Regions from separate parts of the Actinoallomurus bryophytorum genome, predicted to be linked through region 1. Evidence: riboswitches for the same ligand, from Rfam matches in the RefSeq annotation. Region 1 holds a riboswitch; each other region holds the start of a gene.

Region 1 (4,077 bases):
CATGATCTGCCGCGACGGATTCGAGGCGCAGGGCGAGGTCTGCCTGGTGGGAGCGAGCATCGGCGGCGTACTCGACCTGAACGGCGCGCACCTGAGCGATCCCGGCGGCTCCCCGCTGAACGCCGACGGGCTGAAGCTCGCCGGGAGCCTGTTCTGCCGTGACGGCTTCCAGGCCCGGGGTGAGGTCCGCCTGCTGGGGGCTCACGTCGGCGGCCAGGTCAACCTGGACGGCGCGGACCTGGCCAACCCCGGCGGCTACGCCTTCAACGCCGACCGGATGACCGTCGCCGGGACCATGTTCTGCTCTGGCGGCTTCCGGGCCGAGGGCGAGATACGCCTGCTGGGGGTGCGCATCGGCGGCCGGCTCAGATTCGACGGCGCGGACCTGGCGAACCCCGGCGGCAACGCCCTGACCGCCGACCAGATGGCCGTGACGGAGGGGATGTACTGCCAGGACGGCTTCCAGGCCGAGGGCGGCATCAGCATGTACCGGGCGAACATCGGGGTCCTGTGCGACGACCCCGGCTCGTGGCCGCGGCGGCTGGTGCTGGACGGTTTCACCTACGAGGGCCTTGACCCGTACCTTCCGGCCGGCCGGCGGCTGGAATGGCTGCGCCGGATGGACGCCTACCGCGCGCAGCCGTACGAGCAGCTCGCGGCCTACTACCGGCGGCTCGGCCACGACGAGCAGGCGCGGCGTGTCCTGCTGGCCCGGATGAGATCCCGGACGAACGAACGGCCGTGGTGGGCACGGTCCTGGGGCTGGTTCCAGGACGTACTGGCGGGCTACGGCTACGCACCCGGCCGCGCGGTCGGATGGCTGGTGGGCGTGCTGATCGTGGGCTGGGCGTTCTTCCATCTCCACCAGCCCGCCCCCGCGAGACCGCAGGATCATCCGGTGTTCCACGCGGGCCTGTACGCGCTGGACCTGATGCTGCCGGCCCCTGGCCTCGGCCAGGAACAGGCGTGGGATCCGCAGGGCGGCATACTGGCGATCGCGACGACCCTGCGAATCTTCGGCTGGCTGCTGGCCATCGCGGTGGTGGCGAGCATCACCCGCGGCCTCAGCCGCAACTGACCGCGAGGTCGGCCGGCCCGGCCGAAGGCCTGACCCGGCCATATCCGCCTATAACCCCATTTGATCTGCGACCGTGAAGCGCAGGGGTACGGCCTGGGCCGACCCTGCGCGCCGGCGGGGGGCGGCGCCCGGCCGGCAAGGGGGCGGGACATGACCGTCGTGGGGACCTGGAACCTGGAGAACCTGTTCAAGCCCGGTGCCGACTTCGGTCCCGGCAGCGAGGCCGTGTACCGCAAGAAGCTGCACGGGCTCGCCACCACCATCGACGAGGCAGGCCTGGACGTCCTCGCCGTGCAGGAGGTGGGCGACCCGGACGCCCTCGGTGACCTGGCCGCGCTGCTGGGCGGCGAGTGGCGGCACGTCACCTCCGAACACTTCGAGGCGGCGCATCCCATCCGCGTCGGCTTCCTCAGCCGGCTGCCCATAGAGGTGCTCGCCGACGCGGCCGACTTCCCCGGGCAACTGGGGGCGACGCAGACCGACGACTCGGGGACCCACATCTCCCGCATGGGCCGGGGTGCCCTGGCCGTACGCGTCGAGGCGCCCGGGCAAGAGCTGATCCTCATCGCCTGCCATCTCAAGTCGAAGCTGCTGAGCTTCCCCTCCGATGGGAAGAGCAGCCGCTTCGCGCCCAGGGACGAAGGCGAACGCGCCCGGTACGCCGCTTACGCGCTCAACCGCCGGACCGCCGAGGCCGTAACCGTACGCGCGCTCGCGGACCGGCTCCTCGACGCGCAGGGGCGTACCCGGCCGGTGATGGTGCTCGGCGACCTCAACGACGAGCCCCAGGCCGCCACGACCCAGATCCTGCTCGGCCCGCCCGGTAGCGAGCTCGGCACCCTCGGCGCCGACCGGCCCGACGGCGGAGACGCGTCGCGGCTGTGGAACCTGGCCCCGCGGATCCCGGAGGACGAGCGGTACTCCCGGATCTACCGCGGCCGTGGCGAGCTGATCGACCACATCCTGGCCAGCCAGACGCTCCTGGCCCAGACCCAGGAGGTGCACATGGTGCACACCCGGCCGCTTCCGTCGGTCACCGACGACGCACCGGCACGTCGCGACGCTCCCGCCTCCGACCACGCGTTGCTGCTGACGCGCCTGACCTCCGGGCAGGCCTGACCGGCATGCGATAAAGTCCACGGCGAATCATCCAGAGGATCCGAGGGACCTGGCCCGATGACGGTCCGGCAACCTGCCCCGCGGCAAGGTGCCAACGCCAGGAACGATGAGGAGTACCCATGGGCACGCGCCTCGATGTTCCCGTCCTGCACGGATCGCTCGTACGGCTGGAGCCGCTCTCGATGAGCCACGTGCCGGACCTGGCGCTGGCCACGGAGGAGGACCGTTCCTCCTACGGCTTCACCCTGGTCCCCCGGGCCGCCGACGTGAAGGCGTACGTGTCGGCGCAGCTCGCTCGCGACGGGCTGACCCCGTTCGCGCAGGTCCGGGTGCGAGACGGGAGGGCCGTGGGGTGCACGGCGTTGTGGGACCCGCGGACCTGGCCCGGCAGTGACGATCTGCGCGCCATCGAGGTGGGCTGGACCTGGCTCGCCGCGTCGGCGCAGGGCCGCGGGATCAACGCCGAGGCGAAGTTCCTGCTGTTCACGTACGCGTTCGAGACGCTGGGCGTGGTCCGCGTCGACCTCAAGACCGACGCGCGTAACGGGCGGTCGTGTCGGGCGATCGAGCGGCTCGGCGCGCGCTTCGAGGGCGTGCTGCGCAGCTGGTCGCCGTCATGGGCGCCCGGCGAGGAGGGTCTGTTGCGGGACTCGGCCATGTTCTCCGTGATCGCCGGCGAGTGGCCGGCCGTCAAGGCCGCGCTGGCCGCGCGCCTCGCCGCCTAGGCCGAGAGGAGCACGATCTCGAAGTCGACGGTACGGAACCGGTCCGGCAGGCCCAGCTCGGCGGCGCGTGCCGGATCCTCGACCACGGCGAACTCCCGTACGAGGCTCGGCTTCACCCCGAAGACCGCGTCGGAGTCGAGGTACGCGCTGTCGGCCGCGAACACGTGGGTGGTCACCGGCGCGTATCCGGGGGCCCGCACGATGAAGTGGATGTGCGCGGGCCGGTACGGATGACGGCCGGTGGCCTCGAGCAGGGCACCGACCGGGCCGTCGTCGGGGATCGGGTAGTGGCGCGGCACGATGGTGCGGAACCAGAAGGTCCCCTCGGTGTCCGTGGTGAACAGGCCGCGGAGGTTCGCCCGCGGCACCTCGCCCGGCTTCTGCACGTCGTAGAAGCCGTCCGCGTCCGCCTGCCACACGTCGACGGTCGCGCCGGCGACCGGCTCGCCGCCGGGGCCGGTGACACGCCCGGTGACCAGGCACGCCTCTCCCCTGCCGTCGAGTGAGATGTCGGCGCCGAGCGGCCGCGGCGGCGACTCGACGACGTGGAACGGCCCGAGCACCGTCGACTCGGTGCCGACGCCTTTCGCCCGGTGGTTGATCGTCTCTACCAGCATGGACACGCCGAGCACGTCGGAGAGCAGGACGAACTCCTGGCGCACGTCGTCGCACTTGTGCCCGGTCGCGGTGAGGAACCCGATCGCGGCGTTCCATTCGTCCTCGGTCAGCTCGACGTCCTTCACGAACGCGTGCAGGTGGCGTACGAGCGACCCCATCACCTCCCGCAGCCGGGGATCGGGCGTGCCGTCGAAGCTGGCGCTCACGACGTCGGCCGAGCGCTCCTCGCTGAACAACTCCCCGCGCGTGCCATCGGTCATGTCGGCCTCCCTGGTGCGGTGACACCTCCGATCCTGACACGGCCGGGCCGTGCGCCGGCCTGCGGCCACCCCGTACCCGAACGGCTGTGCCCGGCCGGTCGGGCATTCCGTCCGTCTACAGTCCGGCGCACTGTCCCGACTTCGGGCCTGACGCGGTATTGGGCCGGCCCGCGTCGCCCGGCGCCGGGGAGTTCCCGGCGCACGACAGCGGTCCGCCGATGTGGTTGCCGGCGACGATCGTCGTCGCCGTGTTGTCCCGCACGGCGAGCGGGCCGCC
Region 2 (4,077 bases), on a different contig from region 1:
CTCAACGCACTACTGCGAGTGATCGAGCCCGACGTCCTGCGGCACTGCGCGCGGTTCCTGCCGTGCAGACAGGATGCCGAGGAAGCGTGTCAGGACGCGTTGATGCAGGTGGCAAGGAACATCAACCGTTTCGAGGGCCGGTCGCGCTTCACCACGTGGCTGCACGTCGTGGTGGCCAACTCCGCGCGGTCGACCTACCGCTCGCTCAAGCGCCGCTCGATGGAGCAGGCCGGCGAGCTGCCGGAGCAGCGTCCCGATCCGCGCCGTACGAGCGTCATCGCCGGCTCCCGCGTGGACATCCTCGACGCGATGGAGGACCTGGAGCGCCGCAAGCCCGACCTCATCGAGGCGCTGGTGCTGCGCGACGTGTCCCAGCTGGAGTACAGCGAGATCGCCACCCAGCTCAACCTGCCGCTCGGCACGGTCAAGTCACGGATCCACGAGGCCCGCAAGCAGGTACGCCAGTCCCTCGGCGACAGCTACACCTGACCGGGGCTACCTCAGGGCGGCGAGCTGGTCGGCGAGCCAGCGCTGCGGGGGCAGGGCGGTGGCCGCCTCGGCGAGGCGCTTGCACCTCTCGGCGCGCTCGTCCGGCGGCATGAGCAGCGCCTGGTGCAGCGCCTCGGCGGTCTGTGTCACGTCGTAGGGGTTCACCATGATGGCGTCGTCGCACATCTCGCCGGCGGCACCGGCCTCGCCGGACAGCACCAGCGCACAGCCGTTCCGTGACAGCGTTGGGCCCTCCTTGGCGACGAGGTTCATGCCGTCGCGGATCGGGTTCACCAGCAGCACGTCGGCCATCCCGTACGCGGCCAGCGAGCGCGGATAGTCGTCGTTGACCTGCAGGATCAGCGGATCCCACGAGTCACGGCCGAACTCATCGGAGATCTCCGCCGCGATCCGCTGCACGGCCGCGGTGTACTCCCGGTACTCCGGCAGGTCGTGCCGCGACGGGTAGGCGAAGGCCAGGTGCACGACCCGGCCGTGCCATTCCTGGTGCTTGGCGAGCAGCTCGCGGTAGGCGGCCAGGCCGCGCACGATGTTCTTGGACAGCTCGGTGCGGTCGATGCGCACGATGAGCCGCCGGTCGCCGACCTGCTCGCGCAGCGCGGCGGCGCGGGCGGTCACGTCCGGCTCGGCGGCGCGTGCGCGCAGCGCGTCGCCGTCGACGCCGAGGCCGTGCACGCCGACACGCGTGACGTGCCCGCGATGGGAGACCGTACGCGCCCGGCGGTCGACGCTCGCCCGCAGGACCGCGGCGCAGCAGTCGAGGAACGCCTCGGCCCACCGCTCGGTCTGGAAGCCGGCGTGGTCGGCGCCGAGGATGCCCTCCAGGACCTGCCGCCCGATGTCGTCCGGCAGCAGCCGGTAGTACTCCGGCGGGGCCCACGGCGTGTGGGAGAAGTGCGTGATCTTCACGTCGGGCCTGCGCTCGCGCAGCAGCGTGGGGACGAGCGCGAGGTGGTAGTCCTGCACGGCGATCTTCGCGCCGGGAGAGGCGTCACGGGCCAGCGCGTCCGCGAACGCCGCGTTGTACGCCTCGTAGGACTGCCAGTCGCGGCGCGAACGGGCGTCGAAGTGCGGCTTGTTCGGCGTGTCGAACAGCATGTGGTGCACGAACCACAGTGTCGAGTTGGCGACCGCGTTGTAGGCCCGGTGGAACGTCCCCGCCGGGATGTCCAGCATCCGGACCGCGCCGACGTCCGGGACGTCCAGCCGCCCGTCGGCTACGCGCCGGGCGGCGGCCCGGTCGGCGTCCGACAGAGTGGCGCAGATCCACAGGATGTCACCGCTGAGCCCGGCGAGGGCGGAGACGAGACCGCCGCCACCGCGACGCATCGACAGGGTCCCGTCGTCGGCCAGCGAGAACGAGACAGGGCCGCGGTTGGATGCGACGAGCACCTGCGTGTCAGCCATGGGGGGAGGGTAACCGGCCGTTGTTAACAGCGATCGCCAAAGGTCGGCAGCTGCCCGATTCGTAACCATACGGTTGCTGTACGTAGGTGGTATTCGTACTCTGGGGCGTCTCGTGACCTGAGACCCCGGCTGGCCAAGAACCGGTCAGTCGCGTATACAATTCCCGATACAACTTAATACCGCTCATCCAGAGGGGTGGAGGGACCGGCCCGTTGAAGCCCCGGCAACCCTCCCGGACATGCGGTCATCAGCGCGGCCATCGCCGCGCCGCAACTCGCCGAATCTGACGCGAGGCCGCCCGGGACAGGTGCCAACTCCGGCTCGTGACCAAGGTGGCACGAGTAAAGATGAGGAGAGAGGCCTCGCTCCATGTCGCTGACTGCCGTCCCGAACCTCGGCCCCGCGACCGCACTCACCTGCCGTGAGTGCGGACAGTCCTACGATCTCGGCCCGCGCTACGCCTGTGAGCAGTGTTTCGGCCCGCTCGAGGTCACCTACGACTACTCCAACGTGAGTCGTGAGCGGATCGAGGCGGGTCCCCGCAACATCTGGCGCTACCGTGACCTGCTTCCGGTGCCGCCGAACGTCACCGAGACACCCAACACCGAGCCCGGCTTCACCCGCCTGGTCCGCTCCGACAACCTCGCCGAGTCGCTCGGCCTGCGGTCGCTGTGGGTCAAGGACGACAGCGGCAACCCCACGCACTCCTTCAAGGACCGGGTCGTCGGAGTCGCACTGGCGGCCGCGCGCGAGCTCGGCTTCAAGGTGCTGGCCTGCCCGTCCACGGGCAACCTCGCCAACGCGGTGGCCGCCGCTGCGGCACGCGCGGGCATCCGCAGCGCGGTGTTCGTACCCTCGAACCTCGAGCAGCAGAAGATCGTCGCCACCGCGGTGTACGGCGGGACGTTCGTGACCGTCGACGGCAACTACGACGACGTCAACCGGCTGGCCTCCGAGATCGCCGGCGAGCAGGAGGACTGGGCGTTCGTCAACGTCAACGTCCGCCCGTACTACGCCGAGGGTTCCAAGACGATCGGATACGAGGTGGCCGAGCAGCTCGGCTGGCGCCTCCCCGACCAGATCGTGGTGCCGATCGCCTCCGGCGCGCAGCTCACCAAGATCGACAAGGCGTTCCAGGAGCTCATCACGCTCGGCCTGGTGGAGGACAAGCCGTACAAGGTGTTCGGCGCCCAGGCGACCGGCTGCTCGCCGGTGGCCGCGGCGTTCAAGGCCGGGCACGACGTCGTACGGCCGGTGAAGCCCGACACGATCGCCAAGTCCCTGGCCATCGGCAACCCGGCCGACGGTCCGTACGTCCTGGACGCGGTCCGGCGGACGGGCGGTGCCATCGAGGACGTCTCCGACGAGGAGGTCATCGAGGGCATCGGGCTCCTCGCCCGTACCGAGGGCATCTTCGGCGAGACGGCCGGTGGCGTCACCCTGGCCTCGCTGCGGAAGCTGGTGGCCTCGGGCGCGCTGGACCCGGCCGCCGAGACGGTCATGATCAACTCCGGCGACGGACTGAAGACTCTCGACGCCGTCGCGGCGGTCGCCCGGCCGTCCGCGAACATCGCCCCTTCGTTCGACGCATTCCGAAAGGCGGGCCTGGCATGAGCTCGATCAGCGTGCGAATCCCCACGATCCTGCGCAGCTACACGGGTGGCGAGTCCGAGGTGAAGGCCTCGGGAGCGACGGTACGAGAGGTCGTCGCCGACCTGGACGCCAGTTTCTCCGGGATTGCTGCCCGAATCCTTGATGAAAACGGCAAGATCCGCCGTTTTGTGAATGTTTACGTGGGTGAAGAGGATGTGCGCTTCGCCGACGGACTCGACACCGTTACGCCCGATGGCGCGCAGATCTCGATCATCCCCGCGGTGGCCGGCGGCTAGGCATACGAGCGAGTCAGGGCGTTTTTCCCTTCACTTGGCAAAGTTCCCATTTCAATGATCCTTGATTGACCAGGATCGGCCGTCCGATCATCTTGGGTAAAGGGTGTTCCACGGACGGTAGCCGTGTGTATGGTCGGCGATGGTCATCGCGGCTCGATCCGTGCTGGCCATCGGGTTCCGCGCCTCCGGCGGGCCCGTGTCGGTAGCCGTGGGAATGACCACGGGGAATTGCCTGGTGGGAGTTGTTAGGAATGGCACAAGGCACCGTCAA
Region 3 (4,077 bases), on a different contig from region 1:
GCGACCGGAGCCGGCACCGGCACCGGAACGGGCGCCATGGGAGCGGGCGGCACCGGAACGGCCTGCGGCGGTGGCGGAGGAACGGCGTCGGGGAGCGGCGCCGCCTCGGGTACGAGTGAGGCGCCGTCGTGGGCCGGCGGGGGTGGAACGGCACCGTCGTGGGCGCGCAGCGGCGGAACGTCGCGCATGGTCACCGACAGCAGGTCGTCCGAGGCCGTGCCCGGATGCGGCACTTCTTCTCCGGGCGGGGCCGGCGGGACGCCGTGGTCCGACGCGAGGGGCGGCGGGGTCTGCGCCTGTTCGCCGTCCGGCAGTGGCGGCGCGGCGTGGAGGGACCCTGTCTCCGCCGCGGGCGGCGGAACGTCCTGTGGTGGGGACTCGCCCGGGATCGGGGCGATGCCCGCGGTGAGCTGACCGATGAACCACGCGGGCAGGTAGCCCTCGATGGGCAGCCCGGAGTTCAGCGCGAGCCACCACTCCTGGTCCGGCCACGTACGCGCCATGTCGGCCAGCGTCATGCGGACGAACTGCTGGTAGGTGGGGCCGAGGCAGGCCTGCCCGGCCTCACTGGAGGTGTAGGCGAGCACATGCGTGCGCCCGTCGCGACTGCTCGTCGGCCAGGTGAACGCCGCCGGGTTGGCGGAGTTCGGATCGCCCTCGCCCGGCGGCAGTGGAACGTGGAGTTCAGCCCCGCTCACGAGTGCGAAGTAGGCGTCTTGGTCGCCATCGCGCAGCGCGTCACGGAGCTGGTGCTCGAGTTGGTTCGCGGGCTCCCACGCGTCGGTCAATGTCGCCACCCCCCGGAAGCTCGATTGCGGAGGCGTCCACCGTACCCGGATGAAACCGGCGGTGCTGCGGAGTATGCCGAGTCGGGTGGGACGGCGGGGTGCTCTCCGGACATCTGCCCCGGCTTCTCGCCGTGCCGCGCGGCCGACATGCGTGTTTCAGCCAGCGAGTCGGCGCAGTGCGGTCAGCAGCCGGTCGATGTGCCGCTCGGTCGTGCCGATGCCGAAGCTCGCGCGCAGGGCGGTGCCCTCGCCGCCCTGGCAGTCGCCGGATCCGTCGGCGAGCAGCCGCCGCAGGAACGGATGCGCGCAGAACTTCCCGTCGCGTACCCCGATGCCGTACCGGTCCGACAGCTCGACGGCGATCGCGCGTGAGTCACGGCCCTCGACGACGAACGACACGATGCCGACGCGCGGGCTCGGCTCGCCCCACAGGGACAGCTCGCGTACGCCGGGGATGGCGGCCAGGCCGTCGCGCAGGCGGTTCAGGAGCCGCTCCTCGGTCGCGACGAGAGCGTCCCAGTCGGTGAGCGCCTCGCATGCCGCGGCGAGCGCCACGACGCCGAGGACGTTCGGGGTGCCGGCCTCGTGCCGCTGCTGCGGGTCGGCGGACCACCGCACCTGGGCCTCGTCCACGCCCGCGGTCGCGCCGCCGCCGAGGAGATAGGGCTCGGCGGCGCGCAGCCAGTCGGCCCGGCCGACGAGGCAGCCCGCTCCGAACGGCGCGTACAGCTTGTGCCCGGAGAAGGCCACGTAGTCCACGTCGAGCGCGGTCATGTCGAAGGGCCGGTGGGGTACGGCCTGCGCCGCATCCACCGCGATGCGGGCGCCGTGCTCGCGGGCGACGTGGGAGAGCTCGGCGACCGGCCACAGCTCACCGGTCACGTTGGAGGCCGCCGTGACGACGAGCAGGCGCGGACCGGCCGGCGCCGACCGCAGCGCCTCTCCGGCCGCGGCGACCGCCTCCGCCGGGGACCCGGGCGCCGGCAGCCGTACGACCCGGCTGCCGCGCTGCCACGGGAGCAGGCTCGCGTGGTGCTCGGTCTCGAAGACCACGACGGTCGTGCCGGGGGGCAGCGCGTGGGCGAGGAGGTTCATCGCGTCGGTCGTGTTACGGGTGAACACCACCGCGTCACGCTTCCACGCCCCGACGAAGTTTCGTACGGTGTCCCGCGCTTGTTCGTACCGGTCGGTCGTCACCTGAGAGGCGTAACCCGCCCCCCGGTGCACGCTGCTGTAGTACGGCAGGGCCGTGTCGATGGCGTTCCGCACCGCCTCGAGACAGGGCGCGCTCGCGGCGTAGTCGAGGTTGGAGTAGGGCACCGTCCCACCGGCGGAGACGGGTACGGGGACGTCCTCGCCGACGACGCGCAGGGCGGAACGAACGGGCGGGAGATCGATGACAGCGGACAAGGCACGCCCTCCAGCGGGACCATGGGACCCCGCGAGGGGTCCGCGCTTGCCCGGCACGATCGTGCCGGACCTGGTCATCACCCGGGGCACCCCGCCACGGACGGAGGGTTGCCGGCCAGCTAGCCGGGGCTTGACGCTGGCGCTCGTGACCTGATGGAGAGAATACAACACCCGCCCGAAGTGACCGCTTTGAGCCTCGTAGGAGGCCCAAAGCGGCTTCGGGCGGGTGGTCCGCGATCAGCCGGACAGATCCGGGAAGGCGTCGCTCTGCCGGTGCCGCTGGGGGGCGCCGGTCGGCGGCGGCTCGCCCGGCGGCCCGGTCGGGTCGCCCGTCGGCGGCGGCACCGGATGCGTCGGCTCGCCCGTGGGCTGTGAGGGTCGCGACCCGGACGGGCGCGGGCGCGGCACGGTCGGCCCGGCGGGCGACCGCACGCCACCGCCGCCGGTGTAGACCGACGGTGAGCCGAAGGACTTGGGCGGCAGGTCCAGCACCCGGTCGGCCTGCACCATGTACGAGCGCCAGATCCTCGCCGGCAGGTCACCGCCGTAGATGGTGTAGCCGGGGATGCTGAGCGGCTTGTTGTCGGTACGGAAGATCCCCACCGAGGCCGCCAGCTGCGGCACGAACCCGTTGAACCAGACCTGCTTGCCGTCACTGGTCGTGCCGGTCTTGCCGGCCGCGTTGCGGTCGGGCAGAGCCGCGTTGGTGCCGGTGCCCGCGTCGACGACCCGCTGCATCGCGTACGTCGCGTCCCGCGCCACGGTCTGGCTGAACGCCTTCCTCTGGGTCACGTCCGGCTTTCGGGTCTTGCCGTCGTTGTCGCTCACCGACTTGATCACGTGGGGCGCGTGATAGGTGCCCTCGGCGGCGAACGTCGCGTAGCCGGCCGCCTGCTGCTCGACGCTGACGTCCGCGACCCCGAGCGGCAGCGTGGCCGCGTCCTTGTGCGGTTCGAGCTGCTTGTCCGGGATCCCGGCCTTCTCCGCCGTGGCCACCACCTTGTCGAGCCCGACCTTCTGGCCCAGGTTGATGTAGGCGGTGTTGATCGAGTCCTGTGTCGCGGTGACGAGGTTGACCATGCCGAAGTTCTCGTTCTGGTCGTTGTGCAGCGCGACCCCGGCGAACGTCTGCGGCGAGCTGCCGTCGACGTAGGTGTTGAGACTCTCGCCGTCGGTCAGGGCGGCGGCGAGGACGTAGGGCTTGAAGCCCGAACCGGCCTGGACCTTGGCGTCGAAGGCGTTGTTGAACTGCTGGTCGATGTAGTCCTTGCCGCCGTAGAACGCGTTGATCTCGCCGTTGGAGGGGTTGATCGAGACGAGCCCGGTCAGCACTTTCTTCGGGGTGCCGGCCGGGGTGTTGCTCAGGACCGCCTGCCGCGCGGCGGCCATGAGGTCCTTGTCGAACGTCGTCTTGATCTTCAAGCCGCCCATGTTGATCTGGTTGTCGGTGTACCCCATGGTGCGCAGCTCGGCCTTGGCCTGGCTGACCATGTATCCCTTGTCACCGGCGAAGATCGATTTTTGCTTCTGCTTCTCCGGCGTGGGGAACTTCATCACCGCCGCCTGCTGGGGGGTGATGCTGCCCATCTGGACCATGCCGTTCACGACGTACTGCCAGCGTGCCTGCATGTACGCCTGGGCGCCGGGCACCGTGAGGTCACCCGCGTACGACGGCACCTGGATCGCCGCGGCGAGGTAGGCGCCCTCGGCGGGCGTCAGCTGGCGGACGTGCTTGCCGTAGTACGCCTCGGCGGCGGACTCGATGCTGTACGCGTCGCGGCCGAAGTAGATCGTGTTGAGGTACTGCTGGAGGATCCAGTCCTTGTTCTTCTCGCGCGACACCTTCAGCGCGATCATGATCTCTTTGAGCTTCCGGCTG

The links. A riboswitch is a leader RNA that binds a small molecule or an ion and turns the genes downstream of it on or off. The one in region 1 is predicted to bind S-adenosylmethionine.
Region 2: linked by a shared signal. The riboswitch ahead of thrC (threonine synthase) and the one ahead of FB559_RS41590 (GNAT family N-acetyltransferase) in region 1 are both predicted to bind S-adenosylmethionine.
Region 3: linked by a shared signal. The riboswitch ahead of FB559_RS24730 (aminotransferase class V-fold PLP-dependent enzyme) and the one ahead of FB559_RS41590 (GNAT family N-acetyltransferase) in region 1 are both predicted to bind S-adenosylmethionine.

The regions. Positions count from the first base shown of each region.
Region 1 is NZ_VFOZ01000003.1:63,481-67,557, reverse strand. Features, by position in the region: gene FB559_RS41600 (hypothetical protein) at 1-1,078, shown strand, start outside; gene FB559_RS41595 (endonuclease/exonuclease/phosphatase family protein) at 1,229-2,197, shown strand; SAM riboswitch class I at 2,222-2,310, shown strand; gene FB559_RS41590 (GNAT family N-acetyltransferase) at 2,317-2,922, shown strand; gene FB559_RS41585 (intradiol ring-cleavage dioxygenase) at 2,919-3,800, opposite strand; gene FB559_RS41580 (family 20 glycosylhydrolase) at 3,916-4,077, opposite strand, start outside.
Region 2 is NZ_VFOZ01000001.1:1,817,127-1,821,203, reverse strand. Features, by position in the region: gene FB559_RS08565 (RNA polymerase sigma factor) at 1-489, shown strand, start outside; gene FB559_RS08560 (alpha,alpha-trehalose-phosphate synthase (UDP-forming)) at 496-1,917, opposite strand; SAM riboswitch class I at 2,098-2,271, shown strand; gene thrC (threonine synthase) at 2,287-3,531, shown strand; gene FB559_RS08550 (MoaD/ThiS family protein) at 3,528-3,806, shown strand; gene FB559_RS08545 (cold-shock protein) at 4,058-4,077, shown strand, end outside.
Region 3 is NZ_VFOZ01000001.1:5,263,649-5,267,725, forward strand. Features, by position in the region: gene FB559_RS24725 (SseB family protein) at 1-797, opposite strand, end outside; gene FB559_RS24730 (aminotransferase class V-fold PLP-dependent enzyme) at 945-2,198, opposite strand; SAM riboswitch class IV at 2,236-2,349, opposite strand; gene FB559_RS46300 (transglycosylase domain-containing protein) at 2,436-4,077, opposite strand, start outside.